2 linked regions of the Prochlorococcus marinus CUG1416 genome follow. The protein of the gene in region 2 interacts with the protein of the main gene of each other region in a pairwise test. Links are inferred from orthologs where the notes say so. Each region holds a gene or a part of one and is shown on either strand. Other genes may lie near its edges. The genes, in order: purT and crtE.

Region 1 (8,127 bases), on a different replicon or contig from region 2:
ATTTAGCTAAATCCTTTATTACCAACACACAAATTCTTTATTTTTTATTTTATTATCAAGGGATATATCATAACTTTTGTTTGCATATTTTAAGACAATTAACACTAATGTTCCCTAATGACTTCTAACTATACCTTTATTTATGATGGAGAATGTCCATTTTGCAATCATTTTGCAGAGCTCTTGGAAATCAAAAGCAAGATAAATAATATTAAAATTCTTGATGGTCGTAAGAATTCAACCCTAATCAAATCTCTATTAGAAAAAGGTTTTGACATAGATAAAGGTGCTATTCTCCTGAAAGATGAAGATATCTTTCATGGAGCAGAAGCAATAAATACTATTTGCAAACAGATAAAAAACCCTTCCAGTAGTTTACTTTTCTTACTTTCCAGAGTATTCAAATCAACTAAACGAACAAACGTACTATTTCCGTTACTTGTTAGGGCGAGAAGATTTGCACTCATAGCAAAAGGTGTATCAACATCTCTAGTTTAAAAAATAAATAATTTATAAAAAATAAATAACATATTTATAAGCTTCTGTATCAATAAATGATAATTCATAATTTATTAGCTAGAAATAAGTGGTAACACAAAATATTTGATGATAGAAAACTTCAATCCATTTATTTCATTAGGTGGCGATAACCAGAAAGTTAATCATATGGCTGAGGCAGCACTCGAAATGAATTTAACCTGCAATGATTTAAAGAAGGATTTAGATTTAACTGATGGAGATGTAGTTGATATGTTGCAACTAGTTATGGATAGGTTTAAAAATAGTAATTAAGTTTAAATCGTTACTAGTAAATCCTTAATATTTACATTTTTTTAATGAAAACAATACAAATTGAGTTTTCAAAATATGAATCAGTTAACTTTTTATGGTCTAAATTAATAGAAGATTACGGATTTGATAAGGCTAGAAAAATAGTTTCTCAAGCAATAGATTTACAAAAAATGAATGGCACGAAAAATAACACCATGCCAATCATATTTTCAGGAACAGGAGGATCAGCCCTAATACCCATAAAAATGCTAGAAAAAGATGATTTTAAAATTAGTTATAAAGAAAATCAAGTTTTAATATTTAATCTGAAAAGAAAGTCATTTCAAATTTTAAATGAAGCAAACTAATCTAAGTTAGTACCTTCTCGATAAAGTCAAAATTATTTTATAGTCTAATAAAATATCAATTAGTTAATGACTTTTGAAGCTACCTACCTTGGATCAAATGGTTGGTTTATAAAATTAAAAGAAAATAATATAATTATTGATCCGTGGCTCAAAGGTGATTTAGTATTTCCTCCAGGAGAATGGTTTTTCAAAGGATCATTAGAAAAAGAAATTTCAATAAAAGAGCAAGTAGATATCATTTTATTAACTCAAGGATTACCTGACCACTGTCATATACAAACTTTAGAAACGTTTAAAAAAGATATTCCCATAATATGCCCTAAAAGTGCTAATGAAATATTAGAAAAAATAGGTTTTACCTCAATTAATATTCTTAAGCCAGCTCAAAAAACTCATTTGTGTAATATAAGTTTTGAAGCTACTGCTGGAGCTCCAGTTCCACAGAGAGAAAACGGATATATCATAAGAGATGATTTCAATAATAGTTTTTATATAGAACCCCATGGATATCTTGATGAAAATTTAGAAAAACAAAATCTTGATGCTGTAATAACTCCTACAAAAAATTTAGAATTGCCACTAGTAGGCTCTTTTGTAAAAGGTGCTGATGTAATCCCTAAATTAATACACAAATTCAACCCAAAATTTATACTTTCAAGTACCGTTGGAGGAGATGCAAAATACTCAGGTTTCTTAAATAACTTTATTTCAGTTCAGGAATATAAAAAAGAATTAAATTGTAATCTTATAGATTTAAAGAGTATGCAATCCATTATGATTTAAATTTATCTGAAAATGTTCCAATTTTCTCATTTTGAATCGAAGTGTATTCATTATAAAAGGAGCCTATAAAAATTCATTCTTTATTCTTTACCTCAATACTTTTATTAGTTCTAAATACTAGTTATTTTTGTGACAATGCAAAACTTGATCTAGTTATGAGAAATAATATTAATGGTGACTTTTCAATAATAAAAAAGATATCTGAGTTAAAGCCAGGCGCGTTTATTAATATTAATTGGAATAAAAAAAATCTTATGCTTCCATACTCCCTAAGAAAAGATTACATTTCATTTACAGACAGAAAATGGGACTGGCGATACCAATTAAATAAAGATGGTCTTCCTAATATGAAAAATCCATCCTTAAATGAACTACTTCCTTCTGGAGAGATAAAAACACATTTTTGTAAATCAGAAGATAATAAGTCAAACTTATAATTTAAAGATAATTATCCAGGAGCATTCAATTTCTTAAATCTATATTAAAGATGAACAATACTAAAAATGAAAAAAAAATTTCAAGCTATGTAAAACTTGAAGATTATAAAGTATTTGATTATGAAATACCTGAAATTTTTTTGGACTTCGTAATCAAGAAAAATGAAGTTAATGTTAAAACGAAACTTAGATTGAAAAAAAAGAATAAGAATACCAAAAATCTTATTCTTGATGGTACAGATATATTAATTAAAAAAATATACCTAGATGACTCTCCTCTTTTAGAGGAGGAATATTATATACAGCAAAAAAATAACTTAGAAATTAAAAATATAAATAAAGATAATTTTTCATTAAGAATAGAAGGAATAATTAAACCAAAGGAAAATTCATCCCTTTTAGGAATGTATGAGAGCAATGGGATTATAACTACGCAATGCGAGGCAGAGGGATTTAGAAGGATAAGTTACCACTCTGATAGACCCGACATTTTAAGCAAATACACAGTTAGGATTGAGGCAGACAAGAATGATTATCCTGTCTTACTCTCAAATGGTAACGTCGTAAAAGAAAAAAACCTTACAAATAATCGACATGAAATAATTTGGGAAGACCCATATCCGAAACCCTCATATCTATTTGCATTGGTGGCAGGGAAACTTAATTGTGTAAAAGATTATTTCATAACAAAATCGAATAAGAAAGTTAAAATAAATATTTATGTTGAGGATGGCGATGAAAAATATGTTAAACATGCAATAAGTTCCTTAAAGAAATCAATGAAATGGGACGAGGAGAAATATAACCTTGAATACGATTTATCATTATTCAATATAGTTGCAGTAAGGCACTTTAATATGGGTGCCATGGAAAATAAAAGTCTCAATATTTTCAATTCAAAACTAATACTGGCTGATTCTGAAACAACAACTGATGAAGAATTAGAAAGAATAGAAGGGGTTATAGCTCATGAATACTTCCATAATTGGACTGGGAATAGAGTTACATGTAGGGATTGGTTTCAATTATCTCTAAAAGAGGGTTTAACAGTATTTAGAGATCAACAATTCACTGCAGACTTTCATGATTATGAAATAAAGAGACTTGAAGATTCAAAATTTCTTAGGAAGAATCAATTTAGGGAAGACTCTGGTCCAACATCACATCCTGTAATCCCAGAAAAATATAAAGAAATAGACAATTTCTATACGACCACAATATATGAAAAAGGTTCAGAAATAATTAGAATGCTCAGCAACCTTGTAAAAGATAAAGATTTCTATAAAGGATTTAGTAATTACATATCAACTTATGATGGTAAAGCAGCAACAATAGACCAATTTATCGATAAAATACTAGAAAACAATAAGGAAATAGATCCTAAAGAATTTAAAGTCTGGTACAAGCAAAATGGAACCCCAAAAGTTAAATTCAAGAGAATCTGGGATAAAAAAAACAAAAAACTTACAATTCAAGCCTCTCAAAGTAATCCAATAAAAAAGAACCCATATAATGATTTACCTTTAATAATTCCTATAAATTTAGCTATATTTCTTGGTGAAAAAAAGACAATTAAAAAAACAGTCATCCTAAAAGCAAAAATACAAGAATTTATTATTAATAATATAGAATCCCATTTCGAAATCCCCTTAGTCACTTATTTTCGTGAATTTTCATCACCAGTTGAGTGGGAATCAGATATTACTCTTGATGAAAATTTTTTAATCCTAAAATATGAAACTGATTACTTTACTCTATCTAATACTGTAAAAGGATTTTATAAAACTATCATTTCATGCAGATTAGATAAAAAACCAGATTATCAAATTGAAAACAAATTAATAAGCGCCTTAATATCATTTATAAAAAATAGAGATATTAATTTATCTCTTTTATCAGAATTACTAAGTATTCCTACCTTTGCCGAAATTGAATCAGAGATGGAAAATATAGACCCTTTAAAAATATACAAAACTATTGACGAATTAAATTATTTATTCGGTACGAAATTAAAAAAAGAATTATTATTTAAGCTCCAAGAAATAGATAAAAATCTATATAAAGCATGGCCAGAAGGAAAACATGAAAGAAAACTAATCGAAATTATTTGGAAACTATTATTACATAGTAATGACAAGGAAATTAAAAGCAAAATAATTAATTACGTCAATAGTAATTCGATGACACTAGCAAAAGCTGCATTGAATTCTTTTAGTAGGATTAATTGTCCTGAGCGACAAATTATCTCAAATATATTCTTAAATAAATGGAAAAATAATAGTGTAGTATTGGATAGTTGGTTCTCATTTATTGCATCTATAGAAAATGATGAAAAAGCAAGTAGTCTTGAAAAATTATTTGAAAACAAGTTTTTTGATTCAAAATCACCAAATACATTAAGAGCCATATTAAACACATTCGTAACAAGAAATAGTACTTTTCATGCAATAGATGGCTCTGGTTATAAATATATTGCGAAAAAGATAATTGAATTCGATAAATTAAATCCAATCGTTATTTCTCGTTTTGTGAAAGTATTTAGTAGATACAACTATTATTCAGAGCCTTATAAAAGTAACATGATTGAAACCATAAAAAAGATCAAAAAAAATAAACTATCAACAAATACTATGGAAGTATTAGATGCGATATTAAAGTGATTATTTGATTATATTTAATTAAATATTATAATAGAGATTGTAATTATAAGTATTAAAATAAATACAAGATATTTATTAATAAAAATATCATTAAATATATTTTCGTTATAATCTTTATTCCACTTTTTATTGACGTATTCCTTAGTTATAAATTTATTAGGCCTTCCACAATGTAAGCATGTTGGAGAAGTTATTAAAATTAAATTTTTACATTGGGGACACTTTTTTTTTTCCATAATTTAATTTTAGTGAATAAATTTGAAATCAGAAACAAAAAAATAAGTAAATTAATTCTTGTTTTCCTGAATAATTAAATATCATTGCAAAAAAAAATTTGATTTAAACTATTTTAAAAAATTCAATATAATAAAATATTAGTATTTAGTTTCAAATGTTTGCTATTGCACTTGGATTGTCTCCAATTGAAAAAATCACTATTGCAATAACTGCTTTGATTTTTATAGTTTCTTTTACCTGGATCTCAATTAAGGGAGATTTAAATAAAATTGCTAAGGAACTAATTGAATATAATGATAATGATCAGGATAATTAAAAAAAACCTTTAACCTGCTTTTTATGCAAAACAGGATAATCAATAATATGCCTAATTTCTTTGAGTGAGGAACCATATATTTTTTCACCATTTAAGTGCACTCCCATCCATTTTTCTTTTTGATTAAAAAACAAACTTTTACTACTTCCCTCTAGGAGGTCATTTTTTTTATCCCAATTCAAAGTTATATCCCAACCTTTATAATTTTCTATCATTTTGAACAAGAGAACATACACAAATATTAATCACAGAAAGGCAGAACAAAAACAAAGGAAATAAGTATTTTTTTCGTTATATTTATTTAATATTTTTTTTAATTTGATCTAACTTTTATTCTACGACGAGCTTTATCAGCATTTTCTCTGGCTAAATTAATGTCTTTATTTGATGCGAGAACAACTCCCATTCTTCTACCTTTTCTAGAAACTGGCTTACCAAATATAAGAACTTTAGTCTTTTCAACTTCTAATGCTTTATTAAGACCTTCATAAATAGGATTAATATAATCTTTATCTGCGAGTATAACTCTTGTTGCAGAAGGTTCTATTAGGCTTATATAAGGGATTGGTAAATTTAAAAAAGCCCTTAAATGTAATTCAAATTCATTAATGTTTTGGCTAACTAATGTAACCATACCGGTATCATGAGGTCTGGGGGATAACTCTGAAAATATAACCTCATTACCTTTTACAAAAAACTCTACACCGTATAATCCAGCTCCATTTAAGTTATTTAAAATTTTATTTGTCATTTTCTTGGCTTCACATATTAAGGACTCATTAATGTCCAAAGGTTGCCAACTGCATTGATAATCTCCATTAGATTGAAGATGTCCAATTGGTAAGCAAAAAATATTTTCACCGCTCTCTTTTCTTACAGTTAGAAGAGTAAACTCAAAATCAAAATTAATAAATTCTTCAATAATTACACCTTTAACTTTACCTCTAGAATTTGCTTGTGCCTGACTCCAAGCATGATTTAAATCATTTTTTGATTCAACCAAAGTTTGTCCCTTACCTGAAGAGCTCATTAAAGGTTTAAGTAAAAGTGGGAACCCAATTTTATCTGTTTTCCCCCCTAGATCATCAAAATTATAAATATAGTCAAATTTTGCAGTTTTTATTTTTAAATCTCTAGAAGCCAAGTCTCTTATTTTATCTCTATTCATTGTTATTTCAACAGTTCTGGCATTTGGGACAATATTGAAACCTTCCTCCTCTAATTCTTTTAAGGCTTCAATCGAAAGTGCCTCTATTTCCGGGACAACAAAGTCAGGATTAAATTCCTTTATAACATTTTTTAAAATATTTTTATCCCCCATATCAATTACACTTGAATAATCAGCAACTTGCATTGCAGGTGCATTTTCATATCGATCAATTGCAATAACTTCTAATCCTAATCTTTTGGATTCTATTACTAGTTCCTTACCAAGCTCGCCACTACCAAGTATTAAAATTCTTTTTTTAGAAAACATCGAATCTTTCATATTTATAAATTATTTATCATTATCAGAAAGCTTGCTAGATGAATCATCTCTAATTTTTTTATCTTTAGAATAACTAAATAAAGATTTTATCCCAAACCAATTTTGAATTCTAATGCTATTAGTTATTGATGTCGAAATTGCTGTTAAAAAAAAGACTCCAATCATTGCCCAAATAATTCTTTCTAAAGCAATCGCAGGTAAAAAACCCTGACCGGAGTTGATGATTTCAGTAAGTGGGTCTAAAGGGTCCAAGTTAAAATGATAAATAATACTAATTATAAATGGTTAAATCAATGAAAAATTAAAACATACAAAAGAAATAATCCAAAGCCATTGAATTTTTAGGCACAAAAAACGGTTTAGATTGTTATCTTCAAAGGGTGAATTTCTTAAGACATGCAAGTTAACGTACAAAATACTATTGTTATTTCAGCAGATGGATCATCTATAAAACTTGGTGAATACTCAGGGGAAGTAATTTTAGTGGTTAATGTAGCTAGTTATTGTGGTAATACTGCTCAGTATGAGGAACTTCAAAAGCTACATGATTTATATTCAAATAAAGGGCTAAGAATACTTGCCTTCCCCTGTAATGATTTCGGGAAACAAGAACCCGACTCCCTTTCAGAAATAAAAGATTTTTGCACCATTAAATATGGAGTCAAGTTTGAAATATATGAAAAAGTTCATGCGAAAGGTAACACCACAGAACCATACACAACGCTTAACAAAGTAGAACCTGAGGGTGACGTTGAATGGAATTTCGAAAAGTTTCTAATAGGTAAAGATAGTAAAGTAATTGCAAGATTCAAACCAGGGGTTAAACCAATGGATGAAAACTTAGTAGCGGCGATAGAAGTAGCTTTAGATTAATAAATATCTATTTGTAATTAACCTAAAATTTATAAAATAAAACACCTTAATATTTAAACTAAAAATTACTAATAATTTTTGTCCAAAATACCTAAATTTTGAATTGAAAAGTTAGCTAATATTAATTAATTTAACTTCTTATTTATAATCCTAATTAACTTCTAAGTCTTTTATGTCATCTATAACTTCACTT
Region 2 (12,576 bases):
AGCTATTAGTCGTGAGCAACAAAATACAAAAGGTGGAAGGATGTATATTCAAGACAGAGTTTTAGAATCAGCAAACGAGCTTTTCAATATGATTGAAGATGAGAAGACACACATATATCTTTGTGGCTTAAAGGGTATGGAGCCTGGAATAGATGAAGCTATGACTAAGGCGGCAGAAGAAAAAGGCTTGAATTGGTCAGAATTAAGACCTCAACTAAAAAAAGCAGGAAGATGGCACGTAGAAACTTACTAACGCTTTATATTTAAGTTTAAGTTTATCCCTCGAGATACTTTTTGGTTTAGACACAATATGTAGCTAATCTTCGAAAAAAAGAGGATTTTAAAAATAAGAATATTAAAAATATGCCTTCAACTTTAAGTAATCCTCTTAGATTAGGTTTACGACAGGAAAGAGTCATATCTCCACAATGCTTAGTAATCTTTGGTGCTAGTGGAGACCTTACTCATAGAAAATTAATACCAGCCTTATTTGAACTCTATTTGCAAAGAAGAATTCCTAGTGAATTTGGAATAGTTGGTTGTGCAAGAAGACCTTGGACTGATAATGAGTTTAGAGAAAAGATGAAAGTAAAGCTATCCAATCAAATATCTGGTAAAGAAAGGGAGTGGGAACAATTTTCTAATTATCTTTTCTACGAACCAGTTGACTTACAACAAATTGATCATGTCGTAAGGCTTTCTAAAAGATTAAATGAAATTGATAAAACACAAGCTACTCATGGGAATAGAACATTTTATTTATCAGTATCTCCGAATTTCTATGCAAGTGGATGTAAAGCTCTTAAAGCAGCTGGCCTTTTAGATGACCCTAAGAAAAGTCGTTTAGTGATTGAAAAACCTTTTGGAAGAGATTATTCAAGTGCAAAAAAATTGAATAAGATCGTTCAAAGTTGTGCAGAAGAAAGTCAGATTTATAGGATTGATCATTATTTAGGTAAAGAGACAGTTCAAAATATTCTTGTTATGAGGTTTGCTAACACTATTTTTGAACCAATTTGGAACAGAAATTATATATCAAGTGTTCAAATTACTTCATCTGAAACAGTGGGTGTTGAAGATAGAGCTGGTTATTACGAAAGCTCTGGTGCCTTAAGAGATATGCTTCAAAATCATATGACTCAGATGCTTGCTGTTACTGCTATGGAACCTCCTGGAAAGTTTGAACCAGAAGCAATAAGAAATGAAAAAGCTAAGGTTCTTCAAGCTTCAAAACTTGCTGACGAAAATGAACCTTGGAATTGTTGCATAAGAGGTCAATATGGAGATGGAGGAAATATCTCAAATCGACTTAAAGGATATAGGCAGGAAGAGGGTGTTAATTGTAATAGCACAACAGAAACTTATATTGCGACAAAAGTGTTTGTTGATAACTGGCGTTGGCAAGGGGTCCCTTTTTATTTGAGAACAGGGAAAAGACTACCTAAAAGACTTGGAGAAATAGTCTTGACTTTTAAAGACGTTCCTGTTCATTTATTTGAATCAACAATAATAAATCCTGCCCCAAATCAACTTATCCTTAGAATTCAGCCAAATGAAGGTGCTACTTTCAAATTTGAGGTAAAATCCCCAGGTTCTGGAATGAAATCAAGACCTGTTGAGATGGAATTTTCTTATGATGCATCATTTGGAGAACCCTCAGATGAAGGCTATGTAAGATTATTAGCTGATGCAATGCTTTCTGACCCAACCTTATTTACTCGAAGTGATGAAGTAGAGGCAGCTTGGAAACTTTATACGCCATTAATAGAATTGATGGATAATTCTCCTTGGAAGTTACCTATTTATAATTATGAATCTATGACATGGGGACCTCCTGAGTCTGATCAATTACTTTCAAAAGATAATATCTTCTGGAGGAGACCTTAAAAATGAAACCTCAACTAACACTCCAAACCCCATTAGAGCTACCTTATCAGGAGATTTCTAATTACCTTAATAAATTATGGATTTCAGAAAATAAAGATAATACTGGGGCTAATACTTTTACATTAATAGTCTGGCAGCCTGCTTGGCTAGAACAATGTTTGGTTCAAAAAGGATTAGTAAATGGACCAATTACTGGAAATTTAAGTCCAGAGATAATTGAAGTTGCTAAAAAATTTATATTAGATCAAGGACTTCCTATCACTACTTCCCTTAATAGTGAAGAGCTATTGAATTTGTTGAAGGAAAATTTATCTAATAAAGACTTTGAAGACTTTAGAGGACAATTTTTTGAATCATCAATAAGTACATTGAACCCAAGAAGATTAATAACTCTAGCGCCAACGTTAAATAAAAATTCAGATATCAAAACTTTTGTATCAGCTTATTGTCCATTAAGTGACACTCCAGCTTTGCAACCTATATGTGGGGACTTAGTTGTTATTAGGGGGGACTCAGCCTCAATATCCAATAAAGGATTAAAAATAATTGATGAATTATCTATTGATGAATTACCTTTATGGTTGTGGTGGAATGGAAGCTTGGATGAATCTCCTGAAATCTTCGAATATTTTACTAATTATGGTCTAAGGTTAATCATTGATACTGCTCTTGGATCGCCTAACAGATGTTTAAAAGTTTTAGATCAATTAAATAATTCAAATAAAGCTATTAATGATTTGAATTGGGTTAGGTTGAAAAATTGGAGGGAATCATTGGCAATGATATTTGATCCGCCTTCGAGGAGGCCGATTTTAGATCATATTACTGATATTGACATTGATATCGCAGGAGATCATATGATTCAATCTTTGTTTTTGATTTCATGGCTTTGCGATAAACTTGGTTGGTCTTTTTTAAGAGTTGAAAGGGATAAAGAATCAACAAAAATAGAGTTTGAAAGAATCAATGGCGAAATAATTTCTGCATCAATTAATCCCTTATCTTTAGGAAATCCAAGTATTCATTTAGGACAAGTTATTGGATTGAGGTTGATTTCAAAAATTAGTGAGGTTCAAAAAAATAACACTTGTGTAATACTTGGCTGTGAATCAGTGGAATGTATGAGACTTGAAGCAGGGGGAATGGCTAATATGGAATTAATAGAACAAGTTGTTCCAAATTCTTTTTCTACATCAGAGTATGATGTTAGTAAATTATTGGGAAGTAGTAGAGGTAATACAAGTCCTCTTTTCGAAAATTCTATTAAAATAGCCCTTCAAATATTTAATGGTTTTAATAACTAATAAATGCCTTGTGTAATATCTTCTCCTTCAAGTGATAGTGGTAAAACTACATTATCGCTTTTGATATCTTGTTGGGCGTTCTCAAAAGGTATAAAGATACAAACTTTCAAGGTTGGCCCAGATTATCTTGATCAACAACAACTTAGTTCAATTGGCCAACCGATTTGTAGGAATTTAGATATTTTTTTAAGTGGTGAGGAATGGGTTCAATCAAGCTTCTTTAAACATTCTTTGAAATATGAATTCTCATTAATTGAAGGAGCAATGGGTCTATTTGATGGATTAGGGGCAACAACCTATTCCAGTACAGCAAATATCTCTAAACTTCTCAATGCTCCAGTAATTTTTATTGTTAATGCTAGAGGTCAAGTAGCTTCTCTTTTGGCGACTGTTCGAGGTTTTAGAGACTTCGATAGTAAGTTATCAATAGCAGGAATTATATTTAACAACGTTAATTCAGATAGACATAAAAAATTAATCAAAGAAGTTTTTAAAAATGAAGATTTCGAAATTCTTGGTTTTTTACCATCTGATTCAAAAATAACTTTAAACAAAGCTAATTTAGGTTTGATATCTCCATTGGATAATGATAAAGAAATTGATGTTGAATATTTTGCAAATTTTGCCGCAAGAAATCTTAATGTGTTTTCTCTTATTAAATTCCTAAAATCTCCTCAAAAGAAAATATTTAATTCTGTCAGTTTTGAAGATTTTATAATAGACAAAAGTAAACCCATCGCCATTGCAGAAGATAAAATCTTTCATTTTCAATACCCCGAAACCAAGGAGTTTTTGAGTGAAATAGGCATACCATTGATTTCATGGAGTATTTATGATGATGAAGAAATCCCTAATGAGGCTTCTTCTTTAATTATTCCGGGAGGTTTTCCTGAAAAATATGCTGATCATATAAGTAATTCTAAAAAAAGCTTAAATTCGTTAAGGAAATTCCGCAAAAATAGATTTATATATGCAGAGTGCGGAGGGATGATGATTTTAGGAGACTTTATAAAAGATGAAAATGGTAATTATCATAAAATGAGTGGCATCCTGCCTTTTAGATCAAAAAAAAGTAAACTTTCAGTAGGTTATAGATACATTGAGGGTTTAAAAGATACTCCGATCATTAAACAAAATCAATTAATTAGAGGACATGAATTTCATTATTGGGAAATTGAGAATAATTTATCTGAACTTGATTTAGGAAAAGCTGAGCATCATAAGAAACTTTCTTCTCCATGGAAAATTAAATCTTGGAAAACTGAATACAAAAATGAAGGTTATTTTGATGAAAAATTACATGCAAGTTGGATTCACTTACATTTACCAAGTTCTCCGGAAGTCGCAAAAAACTTTATAGATGCAACCCAACTTAGTTTTTCAAAGGATTCCTAATTTATTATCAAATTAAATATTTTGAGAGGAGAACCTAAAAAAAACATTCCAGGCAAAGTAATTAATGGTCCTAAAAAACTCCCCACCATGACCTCAATTTTTGTATGGCCCAGGGTTTCTTTTAAGAGTAATTCAGATTTAGGGTCTAGTTTTTTTGATAGTTTATTGATTTCTGCAGCTTGAATCCCAGCTGATTTTCTAACACCACTGGCGTCATACATAACTATTAGTGCTACAGCAACTGATAATGCGAATATTGAGCTATCAAATCCCAATTCATAACCTATCCCAGATGCAGCACCAGTTATTAAGGCGGAATGACTAGAAGGCATACCACCCGTTTCGAACATAATCCCAAACCTTATCTCTCCAGTTGAAAAGAAATTGAATAAAATTTTAAAAAATTGAGCTAGTAAACAGGATAATAAGCTCCAGAAAAGAACTGAATTATTAAAAAAGGAAAAGAAATCAGACATAAAATTAAAACTAATTATCTGTCTCTATTTGTAATAAAGTCGGCTAACGATATTAAATAATTTGCATCTGCACCCCAAGGTTCAATTGCTTTTTTTGCTTTTTCAACTAAGTCAAATGCTCTTTTCTTTGACTCCTCCATTCCAAGTAATTTAGGGTAAGTAGTTTTGTCAGCTAAAAGATCTTTGCCTGCAGTTTTACCAAGCTTTTCACTGCTTGAAGTTAAATCAAGAATATCATCTATTATTTGGAAGGCTAAACCAATTCCCTCTGCATATGTTGTTAGAGCTTGTAATAGTTTTTCGTTAGCGCCTGCTATCATCGCGCCTGTTCTTACGCAAGCCTTTAATAATGCCCCAGTCTTATGAAGATGAATATATTCGAGAGTTTTAAGGTCGACTTCTTTGCCTTCGCATTCCAAATCAACAACTTGCCCCCCGACTAGGCCTGGTGCACCAGCTACTAGGGATAATTCGCCAATTACATTTAATAATCTATTTGGATCTACTCCAGGGCTTCTTAAAGAGACCATTTCAAAGGCCCTGGTTAATAAAGCATCGCCTGCAAGAATAGCTATTGCATCTCCATATACTTTATGATTTGTCGGCCTACCTCTCCTCAGGTCATCATTATCCATCGCGGGCAGATCATCATGAATCAAGGACATTGTATGTATCATTTCTATTGCTACTGCAGTAGGAACAGCAAGAGAGGGTTCTCCTCCAGCGAGTGAGCAAGATGCTAAACATAAAATTGGACGTATTCTTTTCCCTCCAGCTAAAAGGGAATATCTCATTGATTCTCTTAAAATTTCTGGATTCTCAGGGCCCAAGGAAAAATCAAGTGCTTCTTCTACAACCTTTTTTGTGTTTTTAAGATATTTTTCAAAATCAGAAATACTACTTACAACTTCAGTCATTTTATACCTTTAGTAAAGAAAATTTTCATCTTGGAGTTTATGGCAAAAGGTCATTAAGAGTTGATGATAAACCAAATTGTTTTTGCCAGCTAAAAATAGTATTTACAAGTAACATTGTTACTGTCATTGGTCCAACACCTCCTGGTACAGGTGTATAAGCAAATACTTTAGAAATGACATCTTCTAATAATACATCTCCACATAATCTGGTTTGATTTTTATCGGAACTTTTTAATCTATGTATTCCAACATCAATAATTACTGCTCCTTCTTTCACAAAACTCGAATCTACAAGATTGGGTTTTCCTGCGGCCGCAATTAGAATATCGGCTTCTCTACAGACTTTATTCAAATTTAATGTTTTTGAATGAGTCATTGTTACCGTGCCATTTAGATTCAACAACATAAGCGATAGGGGTTTTCCAACAAGCAAACTTCTTCCGATAACAACAATTTTCTTACCTTCAATTGTAATATTTTGGGATCTTAATAAGTTAATAATTCCTGCTGGTGTGCATGATCTCATCGCAGGCTCATTTTTCACTAATTTGCCGATGTTCATCTCATTTAATCCATCTACATCTTTGCCTGGATTAATATGACTGATCAGTTTTTGCTCATCAAACTTCTTTGGGATGGGAAGTTGTAGCAACATTCCATCAATATCCTTATCAGAATTAAGTTTGATTATCAATTGTTCAACTTCTTTTTGCTCTACACTATCTTTTAGATGAAAGATAAAGCTCTTTATTCCAATCCTTGAACATGCTTTTTCCTTGTTATTAACGTAAACACCACTAGCAGGGTCTTCACCTATTCTTATTACAGCTAAACCTGGAGCTCTTTTTGCAATTTTTTTATTACTAGAGATATAATCAAATAATCTTTCTTCAATTTCAAGAGATAATTTTTTACCGTCTAATTTTAATGACATTTAGAAAAACATCTCCTTTTTACACCTAGCATGCCTATAATTTTAAATTATTCAAATAGATTTATTTATATTCTGTGCAAAACATCACAACTACATTAAAGAAACTGTTTTATCTTTGGAGGCGAAGTCAATTTCCTGTAAAACAACCAATTAAAATTACAAGAATAGATAATCTCATAATTTTTTTAGTATGCATTTTAATTTCAATAATTTCTTCTTATAAACTACTTCTTATCTCGCCTTTAAATTCCGCAGATATTTTTTCTTGGCTTTTGACCTTTACTGAAATACTTTTTAGTTCAGGAATTTTGATATTAGTTTCAAAAAAAGAGAATCCCACAATTTCTTCAAGACAGATCTTCTTGATCATTACTCTTCTTTTAGCAGTACAAGCCACGAAATTAGCCTTTGCTTCAACCGTAAGTCCATTAGCTATTATAATTCCACCTGCATTAATAATATCTCAAGGAATGGGAAGCATAACAGCATTAGCTTGGGTATCAATAGCAAGCTTTAGTTGGCCAGACCCAGCATTTGCTATAAATAATAATATATTTTTTATTTTATTAGTTTGCGCTTCAGTAGTATCTCTACTTGGAGGAAGAATAAGAAGTAGAGCTCAGTTACTTCAGCTATCAATTTTTGTCCCCATAGGATCGTTCTTGAGTCAATGGATATTGATTGGTAAAGATGAAATATCTCTTATTAATAAGCAAGATTTTGTTTTAGCAAAAGGAAATTTATTTTCTGATTCCTTATTATTGGCAATAGTAATGCTTTTTACTATTTTATTTATTCCTATTTTTGAATCAATATTCGGATTATTAACTAAAGCAAGATTACTCGAATTGGCTGATAAGGAGAAACCTCTAATTAGAAGATTGTCTCTTGAAGCTCCTGGTACTTTTGAACATACCTTACTTATATGTGGTTTAGCAGAGGAAGCAACAAGAATGATTGGTGGTGATATTGATCTAATTAAAACTGGCGCTTTATATCATGATGTTGGTAAATTACATGCACCTAATTGGTTTATCGAAAATCAGGATGGTTCAAAAAATCCGCATGACGAATTAGATGATCCGATTAAAAGTGCAGAAGTATTACAGGCACACGTTGATGAAGGATTGAAATTTGCAAGAAAAAATAGACTACCTAAACTGATAACTAATTTTATCCCTGAACATCAAGGTACCTTAAAAATGGGATATTTTTTTCAAAAAGCTAAAGAAAAAAATCTCAACATTGATGAATATTATTTTAGATACAAAGGCCCTATTCCTCAGTCAAAAGAAACAGCTATTTTAATGCTTGCAGATGGATGTGAAGCAGCACTAAGAGCTATGAATATTAATGCATCGGATAAAGAAGCTTTGGAAACAATATCTAATATTATCTACTCGCGTCAGAAAGATGGGCAATTAGACGATAGTAATTTATCGAAAGGAGAAATTTTTTTAATAAAAAGGGCATTCTTGAATGTGTGGAGAAGAATTAGACATAGAAGAATTCAGTATCCAACTAGCAAGAATAATACTTTTTCTTAGTTAATTTTTATTCTATAGCCTAATAGTTCTTCTATGTTTTGGGTTACACCAATATAAGAGGGCCATGATGCTAAGCAAAGTAATTAAAAAGGTAAAACTACCAATTCCAAAAATACCTTCTTTTAGCCTTATTAATCTAACAATAGAATATGGTGCCGTTCCAGCAATCACCATTGATAGTGATACTAGTGTCAATGTAACACCCCATTTTCTCTCTGCTAATAGAGCAGAAGATGCAACTATCCCAACTATCGCTGCAGGCCAGCCAAGGCTACTGGCTAACGTAATGTTGGCAGCTCTCAGTGGAGGTACGTATATAATGATTAAAGTTATGAATGGTAGAGCAATTATGTTGGAAATCAATCCTAACCAGGCTAAAGTCCAATATCCAATTACCCTTTCCCTCATTATTTACTGCTTTAACTATTTGATTAATCTACAGTATGACGAGACTGTTTTTAAAGCTACTTAATAATCCTAAGAAATATTTTAATTTGCAGGATTAGATATAAATGTTTTTTCGGAATTTTCTAAATTATCAAACTGTGGGTGAATTGAATTTTTTTTCTCAGAAAATACAAGCCTATTTATAGCATTAACGTAAGCAGTTGCAGCTGCAACAACAACATCCGTGTCCGCAGAATGACCAGAATATATCTTATTATCCCTTCTTATTCTTATTGTTACTTCGCCCAACGCATCAATACCTTCTGTTACCGACTTTACAGAAAATTCAATTAATTCATTAGGAACTTTAGCTAATTTATTTAAAGCCTTGCATACAGCATCAACAGGTCCAGTCCCTATTGATACAGCAGTATCCTCAGTATTATCTTCAGTGTTTAGAAGAGTGATGGTGGCTGTAGGTTTAGATGCGTTACCGCAACTTACTTGTACAAGACTTAATTGAAATTTAGCTTCTGGAAGCTGTACTTGTTCACTAACAATTGCTTCTAAGTCTCTATCAGTAATTTCTCTTTTCCTATCAGCTAAATCCTTAAAACGAGCAAAAGCGTCATTCAAATCCTCCCTATTTAAGTCATATCCCATCTCTTCTAATCTTGCTCTTACTGCACTTCTTCCACTAAGTTTTCCCAAGGATATTTTGTTGTCACTCAAACCTACAGTTTTTGCATCGATAATTTCGTAAGTTAGTCTATTTTTTAAGACTCCATCCTGATGAATTCCTGATTCATGTGCAAAAGCGTTAGCTCCCACAATTGCTTTATTAGGTTGAACTGTCATTCCAGTTAGGTTGGAAACGAGCCTAGAGGTTTTTGTTATCTCTTTTGTTCTTATAGCTGTAAGAGGCGTTGGTGAATCTGGATTTCTTTTGAAAAAACTATTAAAAAAGCTTTTCCTTACATGCAATGCCATTACTAATTCTTCTAGAGAGGCATTTCCTGCTCTTTCTCCAATTCCATTAATCGTACATTCTAATTGTCTTGCTCCATTTTTTACTGCCTCTAGAAAATTGGCAACTGCTAAACCTAAATCATTATGACCATGAACAGATATTACTGCCTCATCAATATTTGGAACATTTTTATTTATATCGGCAATTAATTTACCAAATTCAGTAGGGGTTGTAAATCCAACAGTATCTGGGATATTTATGGTTGTCGCTCCTGCAGAGATTGCTAGTTGAATTACTTCATATAAAAAATCAGGATCACTCCTTGAGGCATCTTCACAAGAAAACTCAATATCATCTACCAATGATTTTGCATAATTAACCATTTCTGGAACTATTTGAAGAACATCTTTTCTGGATTTTTTAAGTTTATGTTTTAGATGGATATCACTTGTTGCAATAAAAGTATGTATTCTTTTCATGGGAGCTGGACTCACTGCTTCATAACATGCTTTTATGTCGCCCTTTGAAGCTCTAGCTAAACCACATATTATGGGACCATTTTCTTTCCCTACAGCACCAGCAATTTTATTAACAGCTTTAAAATCTCCGGGACTTGCAAAAGGGAATCCAGCCTCAATAACATCTACTCCCAATCTTGCTAATTGATGGGCGATAGCAAGTTTTTCTTCAAGATTTAAACTGGCACCAGGAGATTGCTCTCCATCTCGAAGAGTTGTATCAAAGATCAAAATTCTTCCAGGATCTTTGGACATAAACAGTAATTACTTAAACTTATATTAAGCTAATTAAAAAAAATTGACTAGATTTTTATTCAATTAAAATTTGCAATAGGATTATTACTTAACAATATTGGTTAAAATATTGAAAAAAAAATAAAATATTTATTTTATTAAAGTATTCTTATTAAGAATTAAGCTTCCCTTTTATAAAAGGTTAATCTTGATTTTTTATAGAATTTTAGGCATAAATTATAAAAAATATGAATGGGCAATACCCAAACAAAAATATCTTAGGTCAGTTAGCGATAGTTTTACATGCTCATCTTCCTTATGTAAGGAAAAATGAAAAAAACTCTTTAGAAGAGGATTGGTTATTTCAGGCCATTTTGGAATGCTATATACCACTCCTTCAAGCAATAGAATCCTCTAAAAAAGAAAATCCTCTAAATACAAAACTTACTATTAGTTTGTCTCCAACATTATTATCACTTCTAGATAATAAACAAATTCAAGACACTTTCCCAATCTGGATTAAAACAAGGAATGATTTCTTGAATGATTTAGAAGGTAAGGAAAAAAATGCCTCAGCATTTTTAACTAAGAATCTCGATGAGAAATACTTATATTGGCAAGAATGTTCTGGAAACTTAATTGAGAAGTTTAATGCTTTAAATAAATCTGGAAATTTAGATATTCTTACTTGTGCCGCTACACATGGATATTTACCAATATTAAGAGAGAATCCTGAAACTGTTAACGGACAAATTAAAACAGCCATTAAGAGCCATGAAAATATTTTTGGAACTAAGCCCTTAGGTATTTGGTTGCCTGAATGTGCATATTATGAAAATTTAGATGAAATATTATTTAATTCTGGAATTAGATATGCAATCTTAGACGGTCATGGGATCCTAAATGCTGCTCCAAGACCTAGGTATGGTGTATATGCCCCAATATGTTCTAAAAAAGGAGTTGCATTCTTCGGTAGAGATAGTGAGTCAACCTTGCCCGTTTGGTCTGCTAAGGAAGGATTCCCAGGCGATAAAGTTTACAGGGAATTTCATAAAGATTTGGGTTGGGAATTACCTATCTCTAAGCTCCAAAAGAAAGGTATCTCAACTAAAAGACCTTTGGGTTTAAAGTTTCATAAGATTACTGATGAAAACGTGCCATTAGGGGAAAAGGAGTTTTACTTAGAAAATCAAGCCAAAAAGAAGGCGGCAGAACATGCTGATGCTTATCTTCTTGCGAGATCCAAACAATTAGAAAAATTAACTTTATCTTCTTCCTTTAATCCCTTATTGGTAGCTCCATTTGATGCAGAGTTATTTGGTCATTGGTGGTATGAGGGCCCTTTTTTTATTAAAAATATTTTAATGAACTCCAGTAAATATTCAATTAAGCTTACAAATTTAAAAGAATTTTTACTTCAAAAGCCAAATCTTCAAATTTGTGATCCATCTCCATCAAGCTGGGGCCAAGGTGGTTACCATGATTACTGGATTAATGATGCAAATGCATGGATCGTTCCCGAAATCACAAAAGCAGGCTCTACTTTTGTTGATTTATGCTCGATAAATTTTGATGATGACTTATCTCAAAGATTTTTCAAGCAAGCAGCAAGAGAATTACTTCTCTCTGAGTCCTCTGATTGGAGTTTTATCCTAAGAGCTGGAACTACAACTGAACTTGCAAAGGAAAGGATAGAAAGACACTTGTTCAGGTTCTGGAAATTAATTGGAATGATTAAAAATCATTCCAATATTAATTTAAAATTTCTTGAAGATATTGAGGAAGAGGATAATGTTTTCCCAGATATTAATATTGATGATTGGCGAAAATAAAAATACTAATTTAACTTAAGCATTCCTAGTTTTACTTTTAAAGGTGAATTTATAAACATCTTACTCATTACGTAAATTAGTTTTGGAAGTGGAAGTGTATTAGTAAGAAAACCCACCCATTCATTCGTAGATAATCTAAAGAAATTTGAAAAAAAGCTTCTTAATCTACTTTCGT

The links.
Region 1: the proteins of crtE (region 2) and purT interact in binary tests that used the Escherichia coli proteins (3 or more experiments, as listed by UniProt). The link is inferred for Prochlorococcus marinus CUG1416 from one-to-one orthologs.

Annotation. Positions count from the first base shown.
Region 1 is NZ_JAAORM010000003.1:27,248-35,374, forward strand. What follows is about bases 4,974-7,810. They hold purT (formate-dependent phosphoribosylglycinamide formyltransferase), read right to left. Parts: upstream 7,062-7,810; coding sequence 5,886-7,061; downstream 4,974-5,885. Other genes in these bases: pepN (aminopeptidase N), read left to right, coding at 4,974-5,019; HA146_RS05285 (photosystem II reaction centre N prot), read left to right, coding at 5,411-5,572; HA146_RS05290 (hypothetical protein), read right to left, coding at 5,569-5,787; HA146_RS05300 (lectin subunit alpha), read right to left, coding at 7,071-7,313; HA146_RS05305 (glutathione peroxidase), read left to right, coding at 7,458-7,810. Also shown: HA146_RS05255 (DCC1-like thiol-disulfide oxidoreductase family protein), read left to right, coding at 118-498; HA146_RS05260 (hypothetical protein), read left to right, coding at 607-792; HA146_RS05265 (hypothetical protein), read left to right, coding at 837-1,139; HA146_RS05270 (MBL fold metallo-hydrolase), read left to right, coding at 1,206-1,922; HA146_RS05275 (hypothetical protein), read left to right, coding at 2,078-2,359; more of pepN, read left to right, coding at 2,410-4,973; more of HA146_RS05305, read left to right, coding at 7,811-7,934. UniProt on the Escherichia coli protein: Involved in the de novo purine biosynthesis. Catalyzes the transfer of formate to 5-phospho-ribosyl-glycinamide (GAR), producing 5-phospho-ribosyl-N-formylglycinamide (FGAR). Formate is provided by PurU via hydrolysis of 10-formyl-tetrahydrofolate.
Region 2 is NZ_JAAORM010000004.1:46,419-58,994, reverse strand. What follows is about bases 4,029-6,852. They hold crtE (geranylgeranyl diphosphate synthase CrtE), read right to left. Parts: upstream 5,980-6,852; coding sequence 5,077-5,979; downstream 4,029-5,076. Other genes in these bases: folD (bifunctional methylenetetrahydrofolate dehydrogenase/methenyltetrahydrofolate cyclohydrolase FolD), read right to left, coding at 6,017-6,852; HA146_RS05675 (divergent PAP2 family protein), read right to left, coding at 4,583-5,062; HA146_RS05680 (cobyrinate a,c-diamide synthase), read left to right, coding at 4,029-4,586. Also shown: HA146_RS05695 (FAD-binding oxidoreductase), read left to right, coding at 1-253; zwf (glucose-6-phosphate dehydrogenase), read left to right, coding at 364-1,887; HA146_RS05685 (glucose-6-phosphate dehydrogenase assembly protein OpcA), read left to right, coding at 1,890-3,191; more of HA146_RS05680, read left to right, coding at 3,195-4,028; more of folD, read right to left, coding at 6,853-6,913; HA146_RS05660 (HDIG domain-containing metalloprotein), read left to right, coding at 6,988-8,460; HA146_RS05655 (hypothetical protein), read right to left, coding at 8,473-8,868; HA146_RS05650 (2-isopropylmalate synthase), read right to left, coding at 8,950-10,590; HA146_RS05645 (glycoside hydrolase family 57 protein), read left to right, coding at 10,818-12,401; crtL (lycopene beta cyclase), read right to left, coding at 12,407-12,576.